Regions from separate parts of the Arthrobacter sp. 49Tsu3.1M3 genome, predicted to be linked through region 2. Evidence: riboswitches for the same ligand, from Rfam matches in the RefSeq annotation. Region 2 holds a riboswitch; each other region holds the start of a gene.
What was found. A riboswitch is a leader RNA that binds a small molecule or an ion and turns the genes downstream of it on or off. The one in region 2 is predicted to bind S-adenosylmethionine.
Positions count from the first base shown of each region.

Region 1: it holds a riboswitch for S-adenosylmethionine, as region 2 does, so the genes downstream of both, B5X90_RS07510 (bifunctional o-acetylhomoserine/o-acetylserine sulfhydrylase) here and B5X90_RS11395 (aminotransferase class V-fold PLP-dependent enzyme) in region 2, are expected to answer to the same signal.
Region 3: it holds a riboswitch for S-adenosylmethionine, as region 2 does, so the genes downstream of both, B5X90_RS05415 (DUF1737 domain-containing protein) here and B5X90_RS11395 (aminotransferase class V-fold PLP-dependent enzyme) in region 2, are expected to answer to the same signal.
Region 4: it holds a riboswitch for S-adenosylmethionine, as region 2 does, so the genes downstream of both, B5X90_RS18005 (methionine ABC transporter ATP-binding protein) here and B5X90_RS11395 (aminotransferase class V-fold PLP-dependent enzyme) in region 2, are expected to answer to the same signal.

Region 1 covers NZ_FUZD01000004.1:191,943-198,978, forward strand. Annotated here, with positions in the region: gene B5X90_RS07510 (bifunctional o-acetylhomoserine/o-acetylserine sulfhydrylase) at 77-1,393, opposite strand; SAM riboswitch class IV at 1,455-1,570, opposite strand; gene B5X90_RS07515 (VOC family protein) at 1,739-2,377, shown strand; gene B5X90_RS07520 (CPBP family intramembrane glutamic endopeptidase) at 2,496-3,263, opposite strand; gene B5X90_RS07525 (histidine phosphatase family protein) at 3,373-4,053, shown strand; gene B5X90_RS07530 (imidazolonepropionase) at 4,060-5,277, opposite strand; gene B5X90_RS07535 (NAD(P)/FAD-dependent oxidoreductase) at 5,289-6,401, opposite strand; gene B5X90_RS07540 (glycine C-acetyltransferase) at 6,842-7,036, opposite strand, start outside.
Region 2 covers NZ_FUZD01000008.1:137,159-144,194, reverse strand. Annotated here, with positions in the region: gene B5X90_RS11420 (sigma-70 family RNA polymerase sigma factor) at 1-551, opposite strand, end outside; gene B5X90_RS11415 (DoxX family protein) at 800-1,348, shown strand; gene aroA (3-phosphoshikimate 1-carboxyvinyltransferase) at 1,356-2,759, shown strand; gene B5X90_RS11405 (ribosome small subunit-dependent GTPase A) at 2,743-3,858, shown strand; gene hisN (histidinol-phosphatase) at 3,935-4,765, shown strand; SAM riboswitch class IV at 4,843-4,956, shown strand; gene B5X90_RS11395 (aminotransferase class V-fold PLP-dependent enzyme) at 4,991-6,466, shown strand; gene B5X90_RS11390 (class I SAM-dependent methyltransferase) at 6,548-7,036, shown strand, end outside.
Region 3 covers NZ_FUZD01000003.1:67,495-74,530, reverse strand. Annotated here, with positions in the region: gene B5X90_RS05425 (aminodeoxychorismate lyase) at 1-750, shown strand, start outside; gene B5X90_RS05420 (ATP-grasp domain-containing protein) at 761-1,726, opposite strand; SAM riboswitch class IV at 2,045-2,159, shown strand; gene B5X90_RS05415 (DUF1737 domain-containing protein) at 2,172-2,483, shown strand; gene B5X90_RS05410 (rhodanese-like domain-containing protein) at 2,480-2,902, shown strand; gene B5X90_RS05405 (O-succinylhomoserine sulfhydrylase) at 2,899-4,107, shown strand; gene B5X90_RS05400 (hypothetical protein) at 4,173-5,264, opposite strand; gene B5X90_RS05395 (glycosyltransferase) at 5,261-6,556, opposite strand; gene B5X90_RS05390 (ATP-grasp domain-containing protein) at 6,543-7,036, opposite strand, start outside.
Region 4 covers NZ_FUZD01000022.1:42,615-49,650, reverse strand. Annotated here, with positions in the region: gene acs (acetate--CoA ligase) at 1-2,159, opposite strand, end outside; gene B5X90_RS18010 (CoA-binding protein) at 2,465-2,890, shown strand; SAM riboswitch class I at 2,988-3,078, shown strand; gene B5X90_RS18005 (methionine ABC transporter ATP-binding protein) at 3,218-4,027, shown strand; gene B5X90_RS18000 (methionine ABC transporter permease) at 4,020-4,685, shown strand; gene B5X90_RS17995 (LLM class flavin-dependent oxidoreductase) at 4,732-6,174, shown strand; gene B5X90_RS17990 (MetQ/NlpA family ABC transporter substrate-binding protein) at 6,207-7,036, shown strand, end outside.

The sequences.
Region 1 (7,036 bases), on a different contig from region 2:
CACGAAGATTGTGACTTCCATGTGACAGCCCGGCGGCCGGCCGCCCTCATCCAGGAGAGACCGGCCGCCGGGGCGCCTAGGCGGACTTGGCCGCGCGGAATCCGGCGTCGAGGTCCGCGAGGATGTCGTCAATGTGCTCCAGTCCCACCGAAAGCCGCACCAGCCCGGGATTCACCCCGGCGATCACCTGCTGTTCGGGCGAGAGCTGGCTGTGGGTGGTCGACGCCGGATGGATCACCAACGACCGGACATCGCCGATGTTCGCGACGTGCGAATGCAGTTCGAGGGCGTCGACGAACCGCTTGCCGGCCTCCGCTCCCCCGGCAATGTTGAACGCCACGACGGCGCCGGTCCCCTTGGGCCCGTACTTGCGGCCGCGCTCGTACCAGGGGCTGGACGGCAGCCCGGCGTAGGCGACCGATTCGACGTCGTCCCGCCCCTCCAGCCATTGCGCCACCTTCGTGGCGTTGGCCACGTGGCGCTCGACGCGCAGGCTCAGCGTTTCGATGCCCTGGGCGATGAGGAAGGCGTTGAACGGGGACACCGCGGAGCCAAGGTCGCGCAGGAGCTGGACCCGGGCCTTAAGGATGTAGGAGAGGTTCGCGCCCAGCGCGCCGTCGGCTCCGAGGTCGCGGGCGTAGACCAGGCCGTTGTAGGTGGGGTCCGGGCTGTTGAAGCCGGGGAACCGCTCCGGGTCCTTCCCGAAGTCGAAGTTGCCGGAGTCCACGATCACGCCGGCGATTGCGGCGCCGTGCCCGCCGAGGTACTTGGTGGCGGAATGCACCACGATGTCCGCGCCCCACTCGATCGGCCGGATCAGGTAGGGGGTGGAGAGCGTGTTGTCTACCACCAGCGGCACGCCGGCCTCGTGCGCCACGCCGGAGACGCCCTCGATGTCCAGCACGTCCTGGCGGGGGTTGGAGACCACTTCGCCGAAGAACAGCTTGGTGTTGGGCTGGACGGCGTCCCGCCACTGGTCCAGGTTGTCCGGGTCTGCCACGAAGGTAACGGAGATGCCGAACTTCTTCAGCGTGTGCGCGAGCAGGTTGTAGGTACCGCCGTAGAGGCTGGGGCTGGCCACCACGTGGTCGCCGGCCTCGGCGATATTGAGGATCGCGAACGTCTCGGCGGCCTGGCCGGAGCTGAGCAGCAGCGCCGCGAGGCCGCCTTCCAGGCTGGCGACGCGCTGTTCGACGGCGTCCTGGGTCGGGTTGCCGATCCGGGTGTAGATGGGCGCGAGCTCGGCGAGCGCGAAGCGGTTCGCGGCGCTTTCGGCGCTGGGGAACACGAACGACGTCGTCTGGTAGATGGGCAGGGCACGCGCGCCGGTGGCGCTATCCGGCTCCTGGCCGGCGTGGATCTGGCGGGTTTCAAAGGACCAGGCGTTGGACATTGGTGCTCCTCGAGTCACTGGGCACAGCACCGGCCGGGGCTTTCGGCCCGAACCGGAACAGGCGCCGCGCTTGCCCTCCGGCGGGCGCCGGACGGCCAGGTCTTCACCCGGGGCACCCCACCGCGATACGAGGGTTGCCGGCCAGCAAGCCGGGGCTGTGCGCTGGCACTCATGACCTGGCTTCAGTGTAGGAATGGCGGCGCAGCCCTGGATAGCTTTGTGACGAAGATGAAGACGGCCGCCGTGACGGAGCATCGGGGCGCCGCGTTCGGCGCCCCGGGACGTCCCATGACGGTTAGGGGAGCCTAAGCTGAGAGGTCCATCACAAAGTGCCAAGATGATGGCATGCGCATGGATCACGTCTCTTACGCCTGTGAACACGATGGCTTGGCAGCCACCACTGAACGTATTGCGTCTGCCCTCGGCGTTGAAGCCGTGAAGGGTGGAGTGCACCCCCGTTTCGGGACACGCAACATGATTATCCCGCTCGCGGGACACAAGTACCTGGAAGTCGTGGAGGTCCTGAACCACCCGGCCTCCGACAAGGCCCCGTTCGGCCAGGCCGTCCGGGCACGCTCCGAGGCCGGCGGCGGCTGGATGGGCTGGTGCGTCGAGGTTGACGACCTGGCCCCGTTCGAGGAGCGGCTCGGCCGCGCCGCCGTCAACGGCAACCGGAAGTTTCCCGACGGCCGCGAACTGGTCTGGAAGCAGATCGGCATCCTGGGGCTCATCGCCGACCCCCAGGTGCCGTACATGCTCAAGTGGGAGGGCGACCCGGAACTGCACCCGTCCAACGCCTACGCGAGCGATGTCAAGATGTCCGCACTGACCATTGCCGGTTCGGCCGCGCGCGTCACGGAGTGGCTGGGCGAACCAGTTGAAAAGCCGCTGGAAGACGTCGCCGTGAACTGGATCGCGCCGCACGGTACTCCCGGCATCCTCTCTGTCACCTTCGAGACCGCCTCCGGAGCGGTCACGATCTAACGCTCCACCTGCCCCACGCTTCGGCCGCCATCTCTTAGGTGCCAACGTTGTCACCTAGGAGACGGCGGCCGAGATCATTTAAGGCCGGGCGATGGCGCCGGCAGTACAACCAGCACCATCAGCCCAGGCCCACGGCCTTGCCGAACAGGCTGAACCCCACGAACGCCACAGTGTCCAGGATGGCGTGGGCGATCACCAGCGGCATCACCCGTTTGGTCCGCGTGTAGACCAGCGCGAAGACGACGCCCATCACCGCGTTGCCGATGAACGGCCCGAACCCCTGGTACAGGTGATAGCTGCCGCGGAGCAGGGCGCTGGCGGCGATGGCCGCCGGCACGCTCCAGCCCAGTTTCCCGAGCCGGTCCAGCAGGTACGCGACCACGATCACTTCCTCGACCACCGCGTGCCGGATCGCGGACAGGACCAGCACCGGCACGGTCCACCAGTACGCGTCCAGGGCGCTGGGGATGATCGCCGTCGTGATCCCCAGCGCCCGGCCGGCGGCGTAGAGCCCCAGGGACGGAATGCCGATGAGCGCGGCGAGTCCGAGACCCTGCAGGAGGTCCTTGCCGGGCCGGGCGAAGTCGAAACCGATCCTTCGGAACGCCGAGGTTCCGCGCTCCCCGGCCGGCCAGTGCTCGGTGAGGAAATAGATCACGAGGGCCACCGGCACCAGGGCGAAGATGATGTCCAGCAACTGGTAGGTGAGGTCGAAGTATTCGCGTGCGCTCTGTGAGCGGTTCAGGGTGGATGTGCCCTGGGCCAGCGGCGCCGTGGTCATCTTGTCCAGCAACTGCACCAGGGAGTAGATCGCGGACTGCCCCAGCGACAACCCCAGGACAATCAACACTTCGAACCGCAGCCGGCGGCGGGAGGGAACCAACATGGTTCTATCTTGCCTGCACTTGCCGATAGTTTGCTGGTGCCCGCGTGGCGCCGGCCGAACGGGGTTTTGCCTGCGGCACCTGCTTTTGGGAGCCCTATGCTTGGGGATTATGAGTGCGCCCCGGAAAATCATCATGATCCGGCACGGCCAGTCTGCCGCCAATGCCGACACCTCGATCTACAACCGTGTTCCGGACTACCGGATCCCGTTGACCGCGCTGGGCCTGGAGCAGGCCACCGCGGCCGGGGAGGAAGTCCGGCGCCAGCTGGACGGCCGCCCGGTGTGCGTCTACGTCTCACCGTATCTGCGCGCCTACCAGACCCTCGAGGCGCTGAATCTCGGCCCGCTCGTCGAGCGGGTGATCGAGGAACCGCGCCTGCGCGAACAGGACTGGGCCAATTTCCAGATCGCCGGCGACATCGAGGACCAGAAGGAGCTCCGCAACGCCTACGGGCACTTCTTCTACCGCTTCCGCGAGGGCGAGTCCGGTTCCGATGTGTATGACAGGATTTCTTCCTTCATGGAAACCCTGTACCGGCACTGGTCCAGGCCCGGCAATGCCCCGAACGCGCTGTTCGTGACGCACGGATTGACCATGCGGCTGTTCTGCATGCGCTGGTTCCACTGGTCGGTGGAATATTTCGAGTCCCTGAACAACCCCGAGAACGCCGAGGTCCGCACCCTGCTGCGCACCTCGCACGGCAAGTACGAGCTCGACAAGCCCTTCACACAGTGGGAGAAGAGGCGCGTGGACGAGACCGTCCTGGACGCACCGCCCATGATGTTCTAAGGCCCGTCAGCGGACCGGCTGCGCCACGCCGGCGCGCCACACCGCGTGCGTCAAAGGGATGCCGGGCCGGTAGGCCAGGTGCGTGGCGGAAGGCGCGTTGAGCAGGTGCAGGTCCGCACGGTGTCCGACGGCGATCGAGCCCACCGCGCGGCCGCCGTCGACGTCGTTCCCGGACTCCCGGCGCAGGGCCAGCGCGCCGCCGTAGGTCGCGGCGCGCACCGCCTCGTGGACGCTGAGCCGCATCTGCAGCACGGCGGTGGTGACACAGAACGCCATGGAGCTGGTGTACGACGTGCCGGGGTTGCAGTTGGAGGCCAGCGCCAGCTGCACACCGGCGTCGAGCAGTTCCCGGCCGGGGGCCAGCGGCTGCCGGGTGGAAAGATCGCAGGCCGGCAGGCACGTGGCAACCGTGCCCCGCGTGCCGCTGCCGCCGGCGGCGTCCCAGCCGGCCCAGCTGCCGGCGAGGGCATCGACGTCCCCGGCCGACAGGTAGTTCACGTGGTCCACGCTGGCGGCACCGACTTCCACCGCCAGCCGGACGCCGGGGCCCTCGCCGAGCTGGTTGCCGTGGACGCGCAGGCCCAGCCCGGCGGCCTTGCAGGCCAGCAGCACCCGGCGGGACTGGTCCTCGTTGAAGGCGCCCTGCTCGCAAAAGACGTCGGCCCAGCGGGCGTAGGGCCGGACGGCGGTGAGCATCGGCCCGCAGACCAGCTCCGTGTATTCCTCCGCGTCCATCCCGGCAGGAACGAGGTGCGCCCCCAGGTAGGTCACCTCGTCCGCCACGGTGGAGGCGATGCGGGCGCTGCGGGCCTCGTTCTCGACGTCCAGGCCGTAGCCGGTCTTGGTCTCCAGGTAGGTGGTGCCCTGCGACACCGCCTCCGCGACGCGGCCCATCGCCAGCCGGGTGAGGTCGAAGTCGCTCGTGCTCCGGGTGGCGTCGGTGGTGACGGCGATCCCGCCGGCGCTGTAGGTCTCCCCCGCCATCCGGGCCTCGAACTCGGCCGTGCGGTCCCCCGCGAAGATCAGGTGCGTGTGGGAGTCGACCCAGCCCGGCAGGAGCGCCCGGCCCCCGGCATCCACCCGTTCGTCCGCCGCCGGGGCCTCGGCCGCAGGCCCGAGCCAGGAAATCCGCTCCCCCTCGATCACCACCGCCGCGTCGCGGAGGACGCGGTGTTCCGCGTCCTGGGTCATCAGTTCGGCGATATTGGTGATGAGGGTACTCATGGATCCATTCTTCAGCGCCGGATGGACCAGCGGGTCGCGGCCAGCGCCTCCGCTGTCCGGGATGCCGGACTAGCGTCCCGCGCCGGGGCGGAGCCCTGGCCCGCGAGGATCAGCCCGGCGGCCAGTTCCGCGACGCCGGATGAGGTCTGGAATCCGTACCCGCCCTGGCCGGCGAGCCAGAAGAATCCGGTGGCCTCGGCGTCGAACCCCACTACCGGGACGCCGTCGGCCGCCTCCGTGCGCAGCCCCGTCCAGGCTGTGCGGACGTTGCGGATCCCGAGCGTCGTGATCGCGTTGAGCCGGGCGATGACCCGTTCGACGTCGCCGGGATAGGGCCGGGCGTCCTCGGGTCCGCTCGGCACGTGTTCGGCGGGCGAGATCAGGACCTGGCCGTCGTCCGGCCGGAAATAGAAGCTGTCATCGGCCGCCGCCACCATCGGGCAGGCTTCCGGAAGGGGATTCTCGACTTCGACGATCGCCGCGGTGCGCCGGTACGGCTGCAGGCCCAGCTTCTCGACGCCGCTGAGGACGGCGAGCTCGTCGGCCCAGGCACCGGCGGCGTTGACCACGACGGCGGACTGGAAGCCTTCCTGCCCGGCGCCCAGTTCCCAGCCGGTGCCCAGGCGCTGGGCCGAATGGACCCTGGCGCCGGTAATGATGTCCACGCCGCCGCCCGCGGCGAGCCGCCGGTGGTCCTCGAGCAGCACGGGGGCGTTGCAGGCGAAGGATCCGGTGTCCAGCCCGGCAGCGCTGAACGAATCCGGGACCAGGGCCGGGCACAGCTCCAGTGCCTCGGCGTGGGTGATCCGGTGCATGTGTCCGCTTGCCTCCGCCCGGACGGTGGCGTCGTCGCCGATCAGCATGAAGCTGCGCGGAGTGAGCACTGGTTCCGGACGTCCGGTGTCCTGGGCCGCGATGAGCTCGAGCGTCCGGACGGTGAGCTCCTGGACCACCGGCGGGCCGTAGCTGGGAATCAGTTGCCGGGCCGAGCGGGCCGACGTGTGGTACGCCAGGGTCTGCTCGGCTTCGATCAGGGCCACGCTGCAGCGCCCGGCCAAGGCGGAGGCAAGGGACAGGCCGGCGATCCCGCCGCCGACAATTACGACATCGTAATGAGCTGACATGGTCCCATCCTTGCAGATTGTCCGGGGCCGGTGATCCACGTCCCGGTATCCGGCGGTTGCCCCAACCTGCGCCCGGGCGGCAGTATCCGACAAGACGCCAGTGGATCGTTCGAAGGTGGCTGACGTGCCATCTCCACGTTCCGCACCACTGGACATGTCCCTTCTTCGTCCGCATCGCTGGACATGTCCCCCGTTGCCGCGTGCCGGCCCGGGACACGCCCTTCCCTGGTCCGCACGACTGGGCATGTCCCCCTTTGCCGCCGGCCAGCCCGGGACATGCCCGTCGTTGGCCGTGGCCATTGGACATAGTGGCATCAAGTCCAGTCCTCGCTGCCGGGACTGGGCATGTCCCGCGGACAAGCCAGTGCAGGACGCCGGGATGAACGAGCAGGGCCGGACCCCGTCCTGAAAGTGGGGCCCGGCCCTGTCGACCAGGCGGGCTAGGCTGCGGCCACCACCGCGCGGCTGCGGACGAATGCCTGGACGCAGGCCTCGACGTCGTCGGAGCTGTGCGCAGCGGAGAGCTGCACGCGGATCCGTGCGGCACCCTTGGGCACTACCGGGTAGCTGAACGCGGTGACGAAGACGCCGTTGTGGAGCATGGCGTCAGCCACCTTGGCGGCCATGACGGCGTC
Region 2 (7,036 bases):
TACACGGCCAGCCGGAATTCCTCCGGAATCGACTGGAGGGCACGCTTCACATCCGAATCGGGCAGGTGGTCAAGGGCCTCAGCCTCCGCCGAACGCAGTCCCGAGGACGTATGCGACTCGGCACGTGCCAGCTGCCAGTCCTCAATGGTGTCCGAATTCGACTGCAGCGGCTCGCGCTGACGCTTCCGGTACAGGTTGATGTACGTGTTGGTGAGGATGCGGTACAGCCAGGCCTTCAGATTGGTCCCCGGCTTGTACTGGTGGAACGCGGAAAACGCCTTCGTATACGCCTCCTGGACCAGGTCCTCGGCGTCGGAGGGGTTCCGGGCCATCCTCATGGCCGCCGAATACAGCTGATCCACGTACTGCATGGCGTCACGCTCAAAGCGCACCCGGCGCTCTTCCGCGGACTCGGTGGAGACATCAAGGGGCTTCCCGTCCACCTCGGTCTCCAACGCGGCGGCAGTGCCGGCATCAGGTGTCTTAGTGGGCGTGGCGTCGTTTCCGGCAACCTCGTGCATGGCCGCAACGGCCGGGTCCATGGTGCTCATTGCGTTCAAGTCTACTGTCACCTTCCGCCGGGCACCCGGAACCGACGGAAGCGCGAGGGTCCATGATTGCCCGGAACCGGCTTCCGGTTCCGCCCTGTCTTTGACCAGAGTCAATTCTTCGCCTTCGTTAGCCTGCTGGGATCTGCCTTTCACAACCACGTCCTGCGGGCAAATATTCCGCAAAAGTGCAAGACTAGAACCGGTTCTCCCGCAGTGAAGCCGCTGTTCGTCCATCCAGGAGGAAATTCATGTCGTTTGTCCGCTTTCTCGCCCGGCCCATGCTCGCCTCCAGTTTCGTCCTCGCCGGCATGGACAAGCTCAAGAACGCGGATGACACTGCGGCGCAGCTGTCCCCCTTGTTGCGCCGCGCGGCCGACGCCTTGCCGTTCCAGCCAAATGAAAAAGTCGTGGCACGCGTGATCGGCGGCACCCAGATCGGTGCCGGCGTCTGCTTCGCCCTCGGCAAGTCCGCCCGGCTGGCGGCCACCCTGCTCGCCGTCATTTCGCTCCTGAACGGCTACGTCGAATGGCGCAGCGCGGACATCTCCTCGAAAGAAGCCCGCGACGCCCGCCGCAAACAGCTCCTGAAAAACGTCTCCCTCACCGGCGGCGTGCTCCTCGCCGCAGTCGATACTGCCGGCAAGCCCAGCCTGGCCTGGCGCGCCGGGCACCTGGCCGCCGATGCCAAGAAGAGCGCCGGACACCTCGCCGCCGATGCCCGCAAGACCACCAACAAGCAGCTGAAGAAGGCCGACAAAGTCGTCCGCAAGGCCGTAGACCACTCGGCCGGGGCCTAAGACGGTAATGACTGGCACCACCCCCTCTGCAGCTGCCCCGTCCCACCCTGCCGGCGCCGGTCCGCACTGGCCCGCCCCCTTCGCCGCACGGCCGGTCGATGCCACTGTCACCGTTCCCGGATCCAAGTCCCTGACCAACCGGTACCTGGTGCTCGCCGCCCTCGCGGACGGACCCTCCCGGCTGCGGGCTCCCCTGCACTCCCGGGACTCCGCGCTGATGATTGAGGCCCTGCGGCAGTTGGGGGCCACCGTCACGGAAGTGCCCGGCGACGGAGCCTTCGGCCCCGACCTGGAAATCGTCCCGATCAGCATGGACACCGCGGCGGCGGACACGGCGATCGACTGCGGCCTGGCCGGTACGGTCATGCGCTTTGTGCCGCCGGTGGCCGCGCTGCGCCGCGGTGAGTCCCGTTTCGACGGCGACCCGCACGCCCGCAAACGCCCCATGGGCACCATCATCGAGGCCCTCGCCGGCCTGGGCGTGGCAGTGACCGCACGCGACGGCGGTCCGGCGTCGTCGTTGCCGTTCACGGTGCACGGCTCGGGCGAAGTGCGCGGCGGCCACCTGGTCATTGATGCCAGCGCTTCGTCCCAGTTCGTCTCCGCCCTGCTGCTGGCCGGGGCGCGCTTCACCGAGGGACTCCACCTGGAACATCAAAGCCGGGAACACGTCGGCAAGCCCGTACCGAGCCTGGACCATATCAACATGACCGTGGCGGTGCTGCGCGGCGTGGGCGTGGCGGTCGACGACTCGGTGCCGAACCACTGGATTGTCACCCCCGGCCCGATCCGCGCCTTCGACGTCCGGATCGAGCAGGACCTCTCGAACGCCGGACCCTTCCTCGCGGCGGCCCTGGCCACCGGCGGCACCGTGCGGATCCCGAACTGGCCCGCGGAAACCACCCAGGTGGGTGATCTCTGGCGCGGCATCCTGACCGCTATGGGCGCCACGGTGACGATTGACGGCGGGACCCTGACGGTCAGCGGTGGACCGGAGATCAAGGGCGGCGACTTCGACGAGACCAGCGAACTCGCCCCCACCGTGGCCGCGCTCTGCGCCCTCGCCGCCGGCCCCTCGCGGCTGGGCGGCATCGCCCACCTCCGCGGCCATGAAACGGACCGGCTCGCCGCCCTCGTCGCCGAAATCAACCGCCTCGGCGGCGACGCCGAAGAAACCCCCGACGGCCTCATCATCCGCCCGGCCCCGCTGCACGGCGGTGTGGTGCACAGCTACGCGGACCACCGCATGGCCACCGCCGGCGCCATTCTGGGCCTTGCCGTACGCGGGGTGGAAGTCGAGGACATCGCAACCACGGCCAAGACCATGCCCGATTTCCCGCAACTCTGGGAAGCGATGCTGGCCCAGGGACCCGCCGCAGATGAGGACACCGCCGGTGGCACGCAGCACTGATTCCTGGGACGAGTCCGACGTCCGGATCCGGCCGAACAAGAAGGGCACACGGCCCCGCACCAAGGACCGGCCCAGCTACGACGACGCCGTCACCGGACGCATCATCACCGTCGACCGCGGCCGCTACACCGCCGTCGTCGGCGAAGGGACCGCGGACGAACGCAAGATCATCGCGGCCCGGGCCCGTGAGCTGCGCCGCAACCCGGTGGTTGCCGGCGACTTCGTCTCCCTCGTCGGGGATGTCACCGGTGAGCCCGACACCCTCGCGCGGCTGGTCAAGATCCAGGACCGCAAGACGCTGCTGCGCCGCAGTGCCGACGACACGGACCCGATCGAACGCGCCGTCGTGGCCAACGCCGACCAGCTGGTTGTGGTGGTCGCCGCCGCCAACCCCGAGCCGCGGACCGGTTTCATCGACCGTGCGCTGGTGGCCGCGTACGACGCCGGCATTGAGCCGCTGCTGCTCGTCACCAAGGCCGACGTCAAGGATCCCGCCGAGCTGCTGTCCAACTACCAGCACCTCGACTTCCCCGTCATCATCTCCAAGACCGCCGACTCCGCCGCTTCCGGCATCGACGCCCGCTCCGACGACGGACTTTCGGCCCGGCTCGACAAGGACGCGGTGTCCCAGCTGCGCGACTACCTCGACGGCAAGGTCACCGTGATGCTGGGCCATTCCGGCGTCGGCAAGTCCACCATGGTCAACGCCCTGACCGGCGCCGAGCGGGCCACGGGAGGCGTGAACGCGGTAACCGGCCGCGGCCGCCACACGTCCTCCTCGGCACTGGCGCTCAAAGTCAACGATGCCCCGGCCGGCAGCTGGATCATCGACACCCCCGGCATCCGGTCCTTCGGCCTGGCCCACGTGGACCCGGACCGGATCCTGCGTTCCTTCCCGGACCTGGAACCCGGCACCGATGATTGCGAACGCGGCTGCAAGCACGACTCCACGGCCGTCAACTGCGGCGTCGACAAGTGGGTTGCGGCCGGGCACGCGGGGCCCTCGGGACCGGCCAGGCTCGCGTCCCTGCGCCGGCTGCTGGGCACGGACCCGCGGATGGAAGCGCAGGAAACCAAGGAACTGGGCACCGTCTCCTAGCCGGACCGGCGGCGGGGCGGCGGCGCCGTGCCGCGGCCTCCCGCCCGGCAGCCAGGTTTGACGGTAGTTTGGAACCATGAGCCAACCCGCTTCGAGCTACAACGATGACCTGCGCCTTGCCCATGTACTGGCAGATTCGGTCGATTCCCAGACCATGAGCCGCTTCAAGGCGCTCGACCTTCGGATCGAGACGAAGCCTGACCTCACACCCGTCACCGATGCCGACAAGTCCGCGGAAGAGGCCATCCGCGGCCAGCTCTCCCGGTCACGTCCGCGTGACGCAGTCCTGGGCGAAGAATTCGGCAGCTCGGGCCACGGCTCCCGCCGGTGGATCATCGACCCGATCGACGGCACGAAGAACTTTGTCCGCGGTGTCCCGGTCTGGGCCACCCTGATCGCCCTCGTCGACGAGGGCGAGCCGGTGGTCGGCGTCGTCAGCGCGCCGGCACTGGGCAAGCGCTGGTGGGCCGCCAAGGGTGCAGGCGCCTACACGGGCCGCTCGCTCGCCGCCGCCACACGGTTGAAGGTATCCAACGTCTCCAATCTCGAGGACGCCTCGCTGTCCTACTCCAGCCTTGGCGGCTGGAAGGAACGCGGGAACCTGGATGAGTTCCTGGGTCTGACCGAGGAAGTGTGGCGGACCCGCGCCTACGGTGACTTCTGGTCATACTGCCTCGTGGCCGAGGGCGCTGTGGACATCGCCTGCGAACCCGAGCTGAACCTGTACGACATGGCAGCCCTGGTGCCGATCGTGACCGAGGCCGGCGGCCGCTTCACCTCGCTCGAAGGCGAGGACGGTCCCTTCGGCGGCAACGCCCTGGCCACCAATTCGATCCTGCACTCGGAAGTCCTCAAGCGGCTCAACCCCGGGCTCGACGACCTCTTCCAGGCGCACCCGAACAACTGAACCGCGCCCGTAATAATCCGCTTCACAATCGGTGCCCGCCTTTTCCCCGGCTGCGCCGATGTCCTACGCTCGATGCAGGTCACGAGTGCCAGCGCTAAACCCCGGTTTGCTGGCCGGCAACCCTCCAGTCGCGGTGGGGTGCCCCGGGTGACGACCTGGCCGGTCCGGAACGGACCCGGCAAGCGCGGATTCCCACGGTGTGGGGTCCTGTTCGAGTGAGGTCCCATGACAACTGCCATTTTTCCCGTTGCCACTGAATTCCATGCTGCTGGTGCAGAACAGTCCGCAGGGCAGGCTGATGGCCGCCAGGCCCTCGCGGCCCGCCCGCTGGCAGCCGTCACCGGGGCCGAAATCCAGGCACCGCTGATCACCGGCGGCCACGCGCGCTACGCCAACCTTGACTACGGCGCCTCCGCCCCGGCCCTGTCCGTGGTCTCGGCCTACCTGAATGAAATCCTGCCGTACTACGCAAGCGTGCACCGCGGCGCCGGCTACGCATCGCAGATCAGCACTTCCGTCTACGAGAACGCCCGGGACATCGTGCGGGACTTCGTGGGCGGCCGGCCCGACGATTCCGTGATCTTCACCCGCAACACCACCGATTCCCTGAACCTGCTGGCCGGCTGCCTGCCGCTGCGCGACGGGCGGGCCGCGGGCGAGGTCCTCTACCTCGACATCGAACACCACGCCAACCTCCTGCCCTGGCAGAATGTCCCGCACCGCAGCGTCGTGGCCGCCGCCACCCTCGCGGCCACCGTGGACCGCCTGCGCGACGAACTCGCCCGCGGCGGCGTCAGCCTGCTGGCCGTCACCGGCGCCTCCAACGTCACCGGCGAGATCCTCCCGATCCGCACCCTGGCCGCCCTGGCGCACGAATACGGCGCCAGGATCGTCGTCGACGCCGCGCAGCTCGCCCCGCACCGGCGGATCAATATCGCCGCGGACGACGTCGACTACCTCGCCTTCTCGGGGCACAAGCTGTACGCCCCGTTCGGCGCCGGCGTGCTGGTGGGGCGGACGGACTGGCTCGACGCCGGCACCCCGCACCTGGCCGGCGGCGGCGCGGTCCGCGATGCCCGGCTCGACTCCGTCAGCTGGACCACAGGGCCTGCCCGGCACGAGGGTGGCTCGCCGAACGTCCTCGGCGCGGCGGCCCTCGCCCGCGCCACCCAGGTCATTGCGGCCCTGGACCCGGAGCAGTGGCAGGCCCACGAGGACGCCATCCGGTCCTTCCTCGTCGAGGGCCTCCAGGGCATCGAGGGAGTAACCGTGCACCGGATCTTTGCCGATTCGGCGTCCGGGTCTTCCTCTGCTTCTTCCGCTGGAAGCGATCACCCGGACACCGGCACGATCGGCGTCGTGAACTTTTCCGTGGAAGGCTACGACGCCGGACTGGTCGCCGCCTACCTGTCGGCCGAACACGGCATTGGCCTGCGCGACGGCCGCTTCTGCGCCCACCCGCTGCTCAAGCGGCTCGGCCTGCCCGCCGGTTCCCTGCGGGCCAGCTTCGGCCTCGGCTCACGGCTGGAGGACGCCGAACGCCTGCTGGCCGGACTGCAGCAGCTGCGGCAGAACGGACTCGGCTGGGATTACGTGGTGGACGCCGGCCGCTGGGTGCCGGCCAACGATACCCGCAGCTACCCGCACTGGGCGCCGAACACCCCGGGCACCGCCGGCGCTGCGCCCTGCACCCTCGACTAGGGCAGGACCAGGGCCCGGCGCGGGTGCGGTAAATTCGAAGGGTATCTGAAACCAGCAGGACCTTCCCGAAGGAGATCGCACGTGGCAAGCGCCGGCCCCAGGCTGCACAGCGGACCGAAGCTGCACAACGGACCAAAACTGCACAGCGAGCGGCGCCAGGAACTCGGACAAAGCTTCCAGGACGGCGGCGAGCACTACGAACGCGTCCGCCCCGGCTATCCGCAGGAGTCGGCCGACTGGCTGGTCCCGGCGGGAGCCAGGGACGCCGCGGACATTGGCGCGGGCACCGGGAAGTTCACTTCCCTTTTGGCGGAACGCGGACTGGGCACGGTGGCCGTGGACCCCTCTGCCGACATGCTCGGGCAGTTGCGCCGGACCCTGCCGGACGTCACGGCCATCGAGGGCAGCGCCGAGGACACCGGTCTCGAGCCGGAGTCCTTTGACCTGGTCACGGTCGCCCAGGCGTGGCACTGGTGCGACTCCGGCCTGGCCAGCACCGAGATTGCCCGGATCCTGCGGCCGCACGGCGTGCTGGGCCTGATCTGGAACCAGCTGGACACCAGCGTGCCC
Region 3 (7,036 bases), on a different contig from region 2:
CTGCTGGAGCTGGACATCCCCGCCGAGGACGCATGGCGGCGGGCGGTGGAAACCGCCATCCGCGAGTTCCGGGGGCAGGAACCCGCCGCGGCCGCAACGGGCGGCGCGGAGCAGGATGAGGTGGTGGTGAAGCTGATTGTCACCCGTGGGCCGGAGGGCGCGGCTGCCCCCACGTGCTGGGTCCAGGCCTCCGCCCCTGCGGCCGCGGGCCGGCGGCAGCGCGAGACCGGGATCGACGTGATCCTGCTCGACCGCGGCTACGACAGTGAAGTCGGCGAGCGCGCCCCGTGGCTCCTGCTCGGCGCCAAGACCCTTTCCTACGCCGTGAACATGGCAGCGCTGCGCTACGCCCACCGGCAGGGCGCCGACGACGTCATCTTCACGTCCGCCGACGGCCGGGTGCTGGAGGGTCCGACGTCGACCGTTCTGCTGGCGCACCTGGAAACCTCGGACGACGGCGCCGGCGGCGTCCGCACCATCCGGCGGCTCATCACGCCCCAGCTGGACAGCGGCATCCTGCCCGGCACGTCACAAGGCGCCCTTTTCACCGCCGCCAAGGCCGCCGGCTGGGAGCTGGGCTACGGCCCGCTGGAGCCGAAAGACCTGCTGGACGCCGACGCGGTCTGGCTGATCTCCAGCATCCGGCTTTTGGCCCCGGTGAACCACATCGACGGGCAGGAAATCGGCACCCCGGAACTGCGGCGCCAGCTGACGGCCGAACTCAACGCCCTCTTCGCGACCATCGAATAGTAACGCGGGCTCACCCCAGGGCGTCCGCGGGCACTGCCGGGCACCGGCGGAACGAGGCCGGGTTGAACGCCGGGAGCATGAACGTTGCCAGCACGGCGTCGAGCATTTCCGGGGCCCAGGTGCTGTTCTCCCCCAGGGTCGCGCAGACACCCAGCACCACGGGCGTTCCGTCGGTGCGGCGGCGGATCTGGACCTGGACCGGCCCGGTCAGCCCGAGCGTGCGGACGGCGGCCAGGCCCAGCTTGCGCACATCCCCGGCCTGGTTCGCCGGCACCCTGCGGCTGACCTCGTCGCTGCCGGCGCGCCCATACGGAGTCCTGGTCTTCTCCAGGACCACCGCCACCGGCGCCATCGCGTTGCGTGCCGGGGTGCCGAACACCAGGCACACGTAGTCGGCGCCCGGGATAAATTCCTGGACCAGTTGCCCCGCCGGCATGTTCTTCCAGCTAACGGAGTCGGTTCCGGCCAGCAGGTGGATACCGTGGGAGCCTTTGAAGACCCGCGGCTTGACCACCACGGGGCCGCTGAGGCCGGCGAGGGATGCCGGCGCGGCGGCGAGGTCGCCCGGAACCGCGAACCGGGGCACCGGGATGCCGGCTGCCTGCAGCGCCCAGGTGGTGAACAGGTGGTCGTTGGCGAGGGCCACCGCGGCGGGGTCGGCCACGATGATCCGCACGTCCTGGGCGAATCCGGCGCGGGCCGCGGCGAGGACCGGGAGTTCCACGGTGAGGGTCGGAATGATGACGTTGATGGCTTCGCGGTCCACCACCCGGCGCAGGTCCAGGATCATGTCCGGGTTCGTCGCCGGCAGGAGCCTGACCGCGGCGGCGGGAGCCTCCCCGCCCTGGCGGGTGTCGGCGCGGGTGTCGGCGCGGGCGTCGGAGCCGAGGTACGGGAGGCCCCGGGCTTCGAGCTGGGCCGCGACGGCCCGTCCGGCGGCGCTTGTAATCCCGGTAACGAGTATGCGCGGGCCCACGATTGCTCCATTCCGCCGTGACCGGCCGGACCGCGGCTGCGGCTCCGACCGTTCCAGCCACCGATTCTCAGACAGCCTGTTGATGGACAGACGAGTCGATTCACGGGCTGCTCGATTCACACAGTGCTCGAATCACCTGCCGTTGCGCCCGACCCGTCGGACCTAATCCCCCCAGTAGACGGCGAAACGTCCCGGCAGACACGAGTGGGCTGTACCCGAAACTGGAGCCCGCCACTACTCGCCCGGGCCGCGGCCCGGTTACGGAACATGACGACGGCGGCGGTGCGGGCCGGCGTCGCAGGTGTTACGTTTTTGGGGAGTAATGAGAACCGGTGCCAAGCCCTGACTGGCCGGTCGGCAACCCTCCCTTTCGCGGCGGGGTGCCTCAGGTGAATACTCGGCATATCGACCATTCGAGCTGCAAGCGTGAAAGAGGAGATCCGTCGTGCCCGACACGTCAATACCCACAACAGCCGCACCCGGCACCGCACCCGGCGGCGAGGAGAGGCTGGCCTACCGCCTGTTCACCGGCGCGGATGACCGCGCCTTCTGCGAGCGGGTGTCAGCCGCCCTGGCCGAAGGCTACGTGCTGCATGGAAGCCCCGCCGCCAGCTTCAACGGAAGCACCGTGATCGTGGCGCAGGCGCTGGTCCTGCCGGCCGCGATTGCCAGTGCGGACGCCGCCGTCGCCAATGCGGTTGATGAGCTCGACGCCGACGAGTTTGGCGCCGACGGGGCCTTCGCGGGCCACGCATGAGCTACGCCGGAGACCTCAGCCCGCAGGAGGCGTGGGCCAAGCTTGAGGCGGGAGCCATCCTGGTGGATGTCCGGACCGAGGGCGAATGGGCCCACATCGGCATCCCGGACACTGCGGCCGCGGGCGAAGGCGGCAACGATCCGCTCTTTATCCAGTGGAACCTTGCCGGCGGCACGCCGAACCCGCACTTCGTGGAACAGCTAAGGCAGCAGGCGCCGGCGGACACCGGCGTCGAACTGGTGTTCCTTTGCCGTTCCGGCGCCCGGTCGATCTCCGCCGCGACGGCCGCGACGGCCGCCGGCTACACCTCGTACAACGTCCTTGAGGGCTTCGAAGGCGAGACCGACCGCTTTGGCGAACGCACCGTCAATGGCTGGAAGAACCGCGGCCTGCCCACCAACCCCGGAAAGATCAAGTGACTTTCAATCCCGACGCCGCCGGCTGGGCGGCCGACACCCAGGCCGTCCGTGGCGGCCTTGACCGCACCGGCTTCCAGGAAACCACCGAGCCGATCTTCCTCAACTCAGGATTCGTCTACGAGTCCGCGGCGGCCGCCGAGCGCGCGTTCACCGGGGAGGACGAGCGCTTCGTCTACTCCCGCTACGGCAACCCCTCCGTCGCCACCTTCCAGGAGCGGCTCCGGCTGCTCGAGGGAACGGAGGCGTGTTTCGCGACCGCGTCCGGCATGTCCGCCGTGTTCACCGCCCTGGGCGCGCTGTTGGCGGCCGGCGACCGGGTGGTCGCGGCCCGCTCGCTGTTCGGCTCGTGCTTCGTGATCCTCAACGAGATCCTGCCGCGCTGGGGTGTCGAGACAGTCTTCGTGGACGGCCCGGACCTGGAACAGTGGCAATCGGCGCTGTCCGAGCCGACCACGGCGGTGTTCTTCGAGTCGCCGTCGAACCCCATGCAGGAAATCGTGGACATCGCCGCCGTGAGCAAACTGGCGCACGAAGCCGGCGCCACGGTGGTGGTAGACAACGTCTTCGCCACCCCGCTGCTCCAGCGCTGCGGCGACCTCGGCGCGGACGTGGTGGTCTACTCCGGCACCAAACACATCGACGGCCAGGGCCGCGTCCTGGGCGGGGCCATCCTGGGCACCAGGGAATTCATCGACGGGCCCGTCAAGCAGCTCATGCGGCACACCGGTCCGGCGCTTTCGGCGTTCAACGCCTGGGTGCTCACCAAGGGCCTGGAGACCATGGCGCTGCGCGTCAACCATTCCTCGGCCTCCGCGCTGCGGCTGGCCGAATGGCTCGAGGGGCAGCCTGCGGTCAGCTGGGTAAAGTACCCGCTGCTGCCGTCCCACCCCCAATACCCACTCGCAGTGCAGCAGATGAAGGCCGGCGGGACCGTGCTCACCCTGGAGCTGCAGCCCTCCCCCGGTCGCACGGCGAAGCAGGCCGCGTTCGCCCTCCTGGACGCGCTGCGGATCATCGACATCTCCAACAACCTGGGCGATGCCAAGACGCTCATCACGCACCCGGCCACCACCACGCACCGCGCGATGGGCCCGGAAGGCCGCGCGGCGATCGGGCTCAGCGACGGCGTGGTCAGGCTTTCGGTGGGCCTGGAGGACGTCGAGGACCTCATCCGCGACCTCGGCCAGGCGCTCAAGCAGGTCTAAGCGCTCAAGTAGGTCCAGGCGCTCAAGCAGGTCAGGCGCTCAAGCAGGCCCGGGGCCATGACCGCTCAGGTCCAGGCCGCTTTGAGCGCCCGCCAGGCGTCGTCGTCGAGCATGCTGGACGGTGTGACGGCGACGGCGGCCGCCCCGCCGGAGACGGACGCCTCCAGCCCGGCCGCCAGGTCCGCGGCGGAGATGCGCCCGTCCTTGGCCCACATCCCGACCGAGATGGCGAACTTCCCCGACCGCTTCGCCATGGCCGCGGCCAGTTCGGCGGAGTAGGACGGCGCGGCGTCGTTGAGCCCGAAGTAGTCCCACAAGACCAGCCGGTCCGCGGCCGCGGCGAGCAGCCCGTAGTCATGGCCGCTCTCGGGCCGGTCGCCGGCGGGATCGTGCCACGGCGCCCGGACGTCCATGTCGAGCGTGGCACCGTTGGCGTGCGCTGCCGCCGCCGCCTTGGCCACGGTGGCTGCCACCGCCTTCGACCGCCAGGCCCCTAGGCTCGGGTGTTCGACGTCGATGTCCCCGTTCGCGAGCCGCGGCCAGTCCGTCCGGCCGCTGGCCAGCATGTACGAGTCACGGTCGTCGCCGCCGTAGGTGTTGTTGTCGAACATCAGTTCCGTCAAGGCCACGGCGTCCGGCTGGTAGCGGCTGGTCACCTCGGCCACGAAGTCGACGAGCCGCTCCCCGACGGGTCCCGTGGTGAGTGCGCTGACGCTGGCGAAGTCCGTGGAGCGGGTGCCGTCGAAGTTGATGCCGGCCAGGCCCGGGTTGGTGCGGATCCAGCCGGGGATCAGCAGGTCGATGGTCAGTGTGATCCTGCGTTTCCTGCCATCACCGCCGGTCCCCAGAGCCTTGACCGCCTCGGCCACGTGGTCACGGCCCGGGACGGCCTCTACCTCGGGGTGGGCGCCCCAGGGGAACGCCGTCCAGTCCAGCCGCCCCACGCTGATGGTGACGCTGTTGGCGTTGACCTCATCGAGCCGTCTGGCCAGTTCCGGCAGCGTCGAGGCGGCGTCGACCACAGTTTCGTAGCCGACGCCGACTGTGCGCTCCGCGGCGGGCGCCGTGGGTCCCTGCGGCCCGCCGCATCCGGTGGCAGCAAGCGCCAGCACCGACAGGAGCGCAAGGGCAGGGAAGGCAGCCGGTCTGCGCCTCAAACGCTGGCCTCCGGGCGCACCGCCGGGGCGGTGACACTGACCACCCCGGTCCGCGTCAGCTTGTTCCAGTGCGCCTCCTTGCCGCGGACTTCCTGCACCAGCGCGGCCACCATGGTCAGGCTCGTAAACACGGAATAGAGCGGGATGAGCGGGAGCGCCCAGAGATGGCGCAGATCCTTCCACGCCCTGTTCATGGCCAGGGCAAACACCGTGAGCAGCAATGTGATGAACAGCCCCACCCAGCCAAGGATTGCCCAGACGTCCGCGCCGAACGGGCTGCGGCCCAGCGCCGTGAGGAAGACCAGATCCACGAGGACCAGAATCTGGAGCACCGGAAGCACCACCATGGTGATGGTGTTGAACAGCAGGTACGCGCCGAACTGTCCGTGCCGGAGGTTGCCGATCATGCGCTTGTGCACACCCATGGTCTGCAGCAGCCCGCGGGCCCAGCGGACGCGCTGGCGCCAGAGCGCCCTGACCGTTGACGGCGACTCGGCATAGACCAGCGCCCGCGGGGCGAAGACCACCCGGTAGCCTGCCTTGTGCACCCGCCAGGTGAGTTCCAGGTCCTCGCCTACCGTGTCTTCGCGGAACGGCCCGATCTCCTCCAGGATCCGGCGGGGGAACGCCCCAATGTTGCCGGAGACGATCGGGAGGCAGCCGATCATGGTCAGGGCGCGCCTGACCATCCCGGTGCCGACATGGCTGATGAAGGCCAGCATCCGGGTCTGGACCCGGTCCAGGTTTACCGGCCTGTCGTCGCCGCACACGGCCCCGGTGCGCTGGTCAGTGAAACCCTGGAGCATCCGCTTGACGGTGTTCTGGGAGAAAATCCCGTCAGCGTCGACAAACATGAGGACCTCGCCCGTGGCATGGCGGATGCCCAGGTTCAGGGCCGCCCCCTTGCCGGCATTGGCCTGGGTCAGGACCGTGATCCGGGGATCCGTCGCGGCGAGCGCGCGCATCAGCCCGGCCGTGTTGTCAGTGGAGCCGTCATCCACGAGCACCACCTCGTACCGGTCGTACAGGGTGAGCTGAATGGAGCGGACGCAGTTTTCGATGACGGTCGCCTCGTTGAAGGCCGGGACAATGATCGAGACGCTGGGCCGCTCATCCAGCAGGGTGGGCGTTGCGCGGCGGCGGCGGCGCCGCGCACGGAGTTCAAACCAGATGGACAGCGGCAGCACGAGCAGCTTCACGAGCCCGAACACCAGAATCGGCAGGCCGATGAGGAGCAGGAGGTACTCGGCGCCGGGGACGGCTGATGCGGAGGCGGAACTAAACCAGGACATGGGCGTACGCTCCTGTGCTGTGCCGGAAGGAGGCCGGGTTGAAGGAGGGAAGGGCAAACGACGCCAGCACGGCGTCGAGCAGTTCCGGGGCCTGCGCGCTGTTCGCGCCGAACCGTGCGTTCATTTCAAGGACCACCGGGGTCCCGTCGGCACGCCGGCGGACGTCGACGTCGACCGGGCCCGTGAGGCCCAGTGAGCGGACTGCCGCCATCGCCAGATTTCCGACGTCCATGGCCTCGCCGGCTTCGGCGCGGCGCGTGCTCACGGCGTTGCCCACGTTGCCCTGCGCCAGTTCGGTCTTCTCCACGACGACGACGAACGGGGCGGCCCCGTTGTGCGCCGGGGTGCCGAAAACCATCGGGCCGTATTCGGTGCCCGGGATGAACTCCTGGACAATCAGGCCTTCCGGCAGGCGGTGCCAGTCCACCTCCTCGCTGCCGTCGATGACCATCACGCCGCGGCCGCCGCGGGAGACCCGCG
Region 4 (7,036 bases), on a different contig from region 2:
CCCGCGATGGATGGTTCGTTCTGCAGCGAGGTGGTGTCACCGAGCGTTGTGCCTTCGAACAGCTGGGTCAGCAGCCGGCGCATGATCTTGCCGCTGCGGGTTTTCGGCACATCGGGAACGACGACGACGTCCCGCGGCTTGGCGATCGGCCCGATCTCCTTCGCGACGTGCGCCTTCAGCACACCCTGGATGTCGGGGGTGGCCGCCGAATCCTTCAGCACCACGAACGCGACGATCGCGTGGCCGGTCTTTGGGTCCGCAACCGGGCAGACGCCGGCCTCCACAACGTCCGGGTGGGTGACGAGCGCCGATTCGACCTCGATGGTAGAGAGCAGGTGTCCGGAGACGTTGAGGGTGTCGTCCACCCGCCCGAGGATCCAGATGTCGCCGTCGTCGTCATACTTGGCGCCATCACCGGCGAGGAACCAGCCCTGCTCGGCGTATTGGCGCCAGTACGAATCGAAGTAGCGGCGCGGGTTGCCCCAGACGGTCCGGGCGATCGCCGGGCCGGGGGAGTCCACCACGATGAAACCCTGGACGCCGGGCGGTACCGTGTTGCCGGCGTCGTCCACGATGCGCGTGCTGACGCCGGGCAGCGGGCGGGCTGCGCAGCCGGGTTTGAACGCGGTGTCCGTCGGGGCGGGGGAGAGGATGGTGGCGCCGGTTTCGGACTGCCACCAGGTGTCCACTACCGGGGCGGTGCCGGCGCCGATGTTGGTCCGGAACCAGCGCCAGGCCTCGGGGTTGATGGCCTCGCCCACCGTGCCGAGGAGGCGGATGGAGGAGAGGTCGTACCTGTCCGGGACGCCGTCAGGGAACCAGCCCATGAGGGAGCGGACCAGGGTGGGCGCGGTGTAATACTGCGTGACCGCGTAGCGTTCGATGATTTCAAAATGCCGGCCCGGGTGCGGGGTGTTGGGTGTGCCCTCGAAGATGACCTGCGTGGCGCCGTTGGAGAGCGGGCCGTAGAGCTCGTAGGTGTGCGCGGTGACCCAGGCGAGGTCGGCCGTGCACCAGTGCACGTCCTTCTCCCGCAGTGTGGGGTCGGGGTTGCTGAACAGGTGCTCGAAGCTCCAGGACGCCTGTGTGAGGTAGCCGCCGGAGGTGTGGACCAGGCCCTTGGGCTTGCCGGTGGTGCCGGAGGTGTACATGATGAACAGCGGCGTCTCGGCGTCGAACGCTTCGGCTTCGTGAGTCTCGGAAGCGGTGCCGACGGCGTCGTGCCACCACACATCACGGCCCGCGGTCATCGGGACCGTGTCCAGCTCGCCCGCCGGTGTGGTCCGGTTGACCACCAGGACGTGCTCGATGGCGTTGTCGCCGGCGACGGCGGCGTCCGCGTTGTCCTTGACCGGCACGGCGGTGCCGCGGCGGAACTGGCCGTCGGTGGTGACCAGGAGCTTGGCGCCGGTGTCCTCCACCCGGAACTTCAGGGCCTCGGCGGAGAACCCGCCGAAGACCAGGGAATGGATGGCGCCGATGCGGGCCACGGCGAGGGTGATGATCACGGTTTCGGGGATGACGGGGAGGTAGATGACCACCCGGTCGCCCTTGGTGATGCCGAGATCCAGGAGGGCATTGGCGGCCTTGGAGACCTCGCGCTGGAGTTCGGCGTAGGTGACGGCACGGCGGTCACCGGGCTCGCCCTCGAAGTGCAGGGCCACCTTGTCCCCGCGCCCCGCCGCTACGTGGCGGTCGACGCAGTTGTAGGCGACATTGAGTCTGCCCCCTTCGAACCAGGTGATCTGCGGTCCGACGCCGGCCTCGACGTCGGCCGGGACCCGGCGGTGCGCCGTGTGCCAGGGCTTGGCGCGATCCGTTGCTGCGCCAGGCAGGTCCGCCCAGTCGAGGCGGAGAGCCTGGGTTTCCCAGAACGCAACCGTCTCTGCCTGGGCAGTTCCCGCGGTCGCGGCGGCGCCGTGCCGGGGAGGATGGTTTCCGGAGGTGGTGCTGCGGTGACGCGCCGGCCCGTCGGCGGGGACGCCGTGCACTGCGCCGTCCGTGGGCTCGTTCAGGGACCATCCCGAAGAGCCGCGAGAGGAGCCGGGCGCGTCACGCAGCCCTGCTTCGTTCGCCGTCGCGTCCGAAGTGGTTTGTGGGATTGCCTCGGACGCGGTCCGGGCAAAGGTGGGCAGGGCGGAAGAATTCTCAGGGGTCATTGCTGCACTCCATCGGTCCTGGCAGTAGCACCCTTGGTCGCTCCGGCTCCCTCGAATTTCAGCGAAGGAGGGCGGAACGGTTGCGTGGGAATGGTCGTCTCACGTCACCGGGGGTTGCTGCGGCGTCATCGATCCAGGTCTCTCGGCCGCTCGGGATGGTCATTACCTACTAGAGCTTCAGATGCACCATTCCGCAAAATCGGCGCCGGGAGCGCTGTAATATTCGTTCACCCGGCGTGCGTCCGGTCCAGATCATTCATTTATTCGACAATTGTCCGGAAAGGTCGCAGGAGTAAGGTTGATGCATGGCCCATGTTAACGATCCGGCAGTCATTGACCGCCTCATGCGAACCAAAGGCACGTGGGCGGTGGTCGGCCTCACCACCAACGAATGGCGCTCAGCGTTTGACGTCTCCCTTTATGTCCGGGACCGGATGGGCATGACCATCATTCCGGTCAACCTTCCGGGCGACGACGTCCACGGCGAGAAGGGGTACCGTTCCCTGACTGACATCCCTCCGGAGAAGCACCCGATCGACGTCGTGGACTGCTTCGTCAACTCCCACAGGGTGGGGGCCGTCATAGACGAGGCCATCGCAGTAGGCGCCAAGGCCGTCTGGCTGCAGCTGGGCGTCTTCGACGACGCCGCGACGGACCGCGCCAAGGCCGCCGGGCTGGACGTCGTCGTGAACGCGTGCCCCGCCCGCGAAGGCTGGCGCGTGGGCATCTAACGGCCCGGGAATGACGATCAACAGATCGGGAAGAGTCGGTTACAAAATGTGACCGGCTTTTTCAGTATCCGGTCCCTTGCCGTGTGAGATGGACTCGTAACCATCCCGAGCGGCTGAGAGATCTGGCTCCGTGACGCCGCAGCAACCCCCTCCTTTGAGGACGGTGCTACCGCCAGGACCGATGGAGAACCACTGTGTTCTGAGGCTCCGCGGCTTCGCTCAGCGCTGCCCGGAAGCAAGGACCCAGGGCTTTCCTCGGGCGAGCCCGGAGGAAATCATGAACACGCAGACAGCGGCGGCGCCGCGGCCCCGAGCAGGTGGTGGCCTGTGATCGAGATCCAGAACGTCAGCACGTCATTCGCTTCAGCCGCGGGACCTTTCACGGCCGTCGATGACGTCAGCCTGCACATCAGGCGGGGCACCATCCAGGGCATCATCGGGTTCTCCGGCGCCGGCAAATCCACGCTGCTGCGCAACATCAACCTCCTCGAGCGCCCGACGTCGGGCCGCGTCCTGGTGGACGGCGTGGACCTGGTGACCCTGTCCGACGCCGAGCTCCGGACCAAGCGACACGACATCGGCATGATTTTCCAGCACTTTAATCTCCTCAACAACCTCACAGCCCAGGAAAATGTGGAGCTGTCCCTGAAGTTCGCCGGCGTCGGGAAGGCGGAACGCCGGCGGCGGGCCGCCGAAACCCTGGAAATCGTGGACCTCGCCGACAAAGCGGGAACGTATCCGGCCAAACTCTCCGGGGGCCAGAAGCAGCGGGTGGCGATCGCCCGCGCCCTCGCCACCGGGCCCAAGGTGCTGCTCTGCGACGAGCCGACGTCGGCCGTGGATCCCCGGACGACGTCATCGGTCCTGCAGTACCTGGCCGACGTCAACGCCGAATTCGGCATCACAATCGTGGTGGTCACCCACGAGATGAACGTCATCAAGGCCATCGCGGACAACGTCGCGGTCATGGAGGAAGGCCGGGTGGTGGAGCAGTTCGACCTCGCCGAACTCCAGCGCCCCGGCTTCCACCCGGCGACGTCGATCGGCCGCTACCTGGTCTCCGATGAGATCCAGCTGGACCGCTCCGGGAGGGGCACCCACACCACAGCCGCGTCGGAGGGCCTGATCAATGTTTGACCGCATCCTGGAAATCCTGCCCGAAATCGACGTCGCCATGGGACAGACCCTCACCATGCTGCTGGTGGCCATCCCGCTGGCGGTGCTGCTCGGCACACCGCTAGGTGTCCTGCTCTACACCATCGGTCCCAACGGGCTCAAGCACAGGCCAAAGCTGCACCGGGTCCTGGACGGGCTGGTCAACCTGCTCCGCTCGTTCCCGTTCCTGATCCTGCTGATCGCAATCATTCCCGTGACCAGGTTCATTGTCGGCACGACCATCGGCACGGCCGCCGTCATTGTCCCGCTGACCCTCAACGCCATTCCGTATTTCGCCCGCTTTGTGGAACAGAACCTGAGCCAGCTCGGCGGCGGAGTGGTCGAAGCGGCACGGTCCATGGGCGCCAGCCGGTCCCAGATCGTCCGGGACGTCCTGATTGTGGAGGCAAAGCCCGGACTCGTCAGCTCCATCACCATCATGACCGTCAGCTTCATCTCCTACTCGGCGATGGCAGGCCTGGTGGGCGGCGGCGGAATCGGCGACTTCGCCATCCGGTACGGCTATTACCGCTACGAAACGCCGCTCATGATCACCGCGATTGTCCTGATGATCCTGCTGGTCACCATCGTTCAGCTGGGCGGATCCTATGTTGCCCGGCGCCTGGACAAGCGCCTCTGAGCGCCGGCAGCACCCTCTTCCCACCTCCCTCAGCGGAAAGCACCCCATGACGTCAACACCCAGTACCCGTTTCGACGGACCCCGCCCCCGCCTGCTGATCAGCGCCTTCGTGATGAACACGTCCAGCCACATCATGGGCGGCCAGTGGCGGCGCCCGGAAGCCCAGCAGCACCGGTTCAACGAACTCCAGCTCTGGACCGACCTGGCCCGCCAGCTCGAAGACGCCAAGTTTGACGCGATCTTCTTCGCCGACGTCGTCGGTCTGTACGGCGACTACGACGGCGGGTGGGCATCGCTGCTGAAAAAGGGCCTGCAGGTGCCGTCCAACGACCCCCTCATCCTGCTGTCCGCGCTCGCCACCGGAACGCAGGAGATCGGGCTGGCCGCGACGTCGTCGGTAATTCAGAGCCATCCGTTCCAGTTCGCCCGGCAGATGTCCACGCTGGACCACATCAGCGGCGGCCGGGTGGCCTGGAACATCGTCACCAGCGTGCTGGAAAACGCGCACCGGAACTTCAACGCCACCGAGCTGACCAAGCATGACGAACGCTACGACTGGGCGGACGAATACGTCGAGGCCGCCTACAAACTGTGGGAAGGGTCCTGGGAAGACGATGCGCTGCTCCGGGACAAGGAGACCGGAGTCCACACCGACCCGGAAAAAGTCAGCAAGATCTACCACCGCGGACCCCGCTACTCGATCGACGGACCCCACCTCGCGGCCCCTTCGCCGCAGCGCACCCCGGTGCTCTTCCAGGCCGGAAGCTCCGGCCGCGGCCAGCAGTTCTGCGCCGCCAACGCCGAGGCCACCTTCACCCTCGCGCCGAGCACCGACGTGGCCGCGAAGTACACCGCGGCCGTCCGGGAACAGGCCGTTGCCGCCGGCCGCCATCCGGATGACGTGAAGTTCCTCCAGGGCATGCACTTCGTGGTGGGCGGCACGGAGGCCGAGGCGCTCCGCAAGGCCGACGAGCTCGAGGACAGCCTGGACATTGAGGCCCTGCTGGCCCACGTGGGCGGCGGGTTCGGCGTCGACCTCGGCGGGCTGCCGCTGGACACCCCGCTCGGGGACCTTGAGACGGAAGGCAGCCAGGGGCATCTCACGGCTATCCGCGCTTCCGTCCGAGGCGGCAATCCCACCCTCCGCGACATTGCGCTCTACCGCAGCCGGGCCAACCGGGTGGTGGGAACGCCGGACCAGATCGCGGACCGTCTCGAGCAGTGGCAGGACGCCGGAATTGACGGCATCAACATCATCAACCAGACCATCCCCGGCTCCTACACCGACTTCATCGACGGTGTGCTGCCGGAACTGCGCAGCCGCGGCCTCGCCCAGACCGGCTACGCGCCGGGAACCCTGCGCGAGAAGCTCTTCGGCGCCGGGCCGCGGCTCAACGGCCGGCACCCCGCCGCAGCCTTCCGGGGAGCCTTCACCGAATTCTCCGCGGCGGCCGAAAACCAGCCCGCCGGCGTTACCGCCCAGTCATAGCTCAGCGCGAACCACCACAAAGGACCAAGACCATGCAGCGTAGAAATTTCCTCAAGTATGCCCTCGCCGGCGCCGGTGCAGTCTCCGCCGCGGCACTGACCGGCTGCGGCCTCACCAACCCCGGCGGTGCCGCCGCCAGCGGCGGGAAGACGATCAAGATTATCGTCACCGAGTCCGCCCCGTACCAGGAACCGACCAAGCTGGCCCAGAAGCTGCTCGCGGCCCAGGGCTGGACCCTGGAGCCCACCTTCGTCACGGACATCATCCAGCCCAACCTGGCCGTGGCCAACGGCGAATTCGACGCCAACTTCTTCCAGCACAACGCCTACCTGAAGCAGTTCAACCAGGACAAGGGCCTGGAGAACGTGGGACTGTTCTACGTCTACAGCGCCCCGGGCGGCATCTGGTCTGACAAGTACAAGTCCCTCAAGGAGCTCCCGGACGGCGCCAAGATCGGCATTCCCGTGGACCCGGCGAACAACGGCCGGGCCCTGTTCATGCTGCGCGACGCCGGCCTGCTGGAGCTGTCCGACGCCACCGTGATCCACACCTCGCAAAAGAACATCACGGCCAACCCGAAGAAGCTGCAGTTCGTGGAAGTGGACCAGCAGTCCCTCGCCAAGACCCTTCCCGACGTCGACGCCGGCTTCCTGGTCGCCCGGATGGCCGCCGATGCCGGGCACAGCAAGGACGACGCGCTGGCCTTCGAAACGGATGCGGACCAGGTCCCGTTCCGGATCGTGGTTGCCGGGCGGAAAGATTTTGCCGGGTCGGAGAAGGCCGCGGCCCTCAAGGCCGCCTTCCAGTCCCCGGAGGTCAAAGCCTGGTTTGCCAGCTACCAGAAGGGCATCCTGCCCACCCC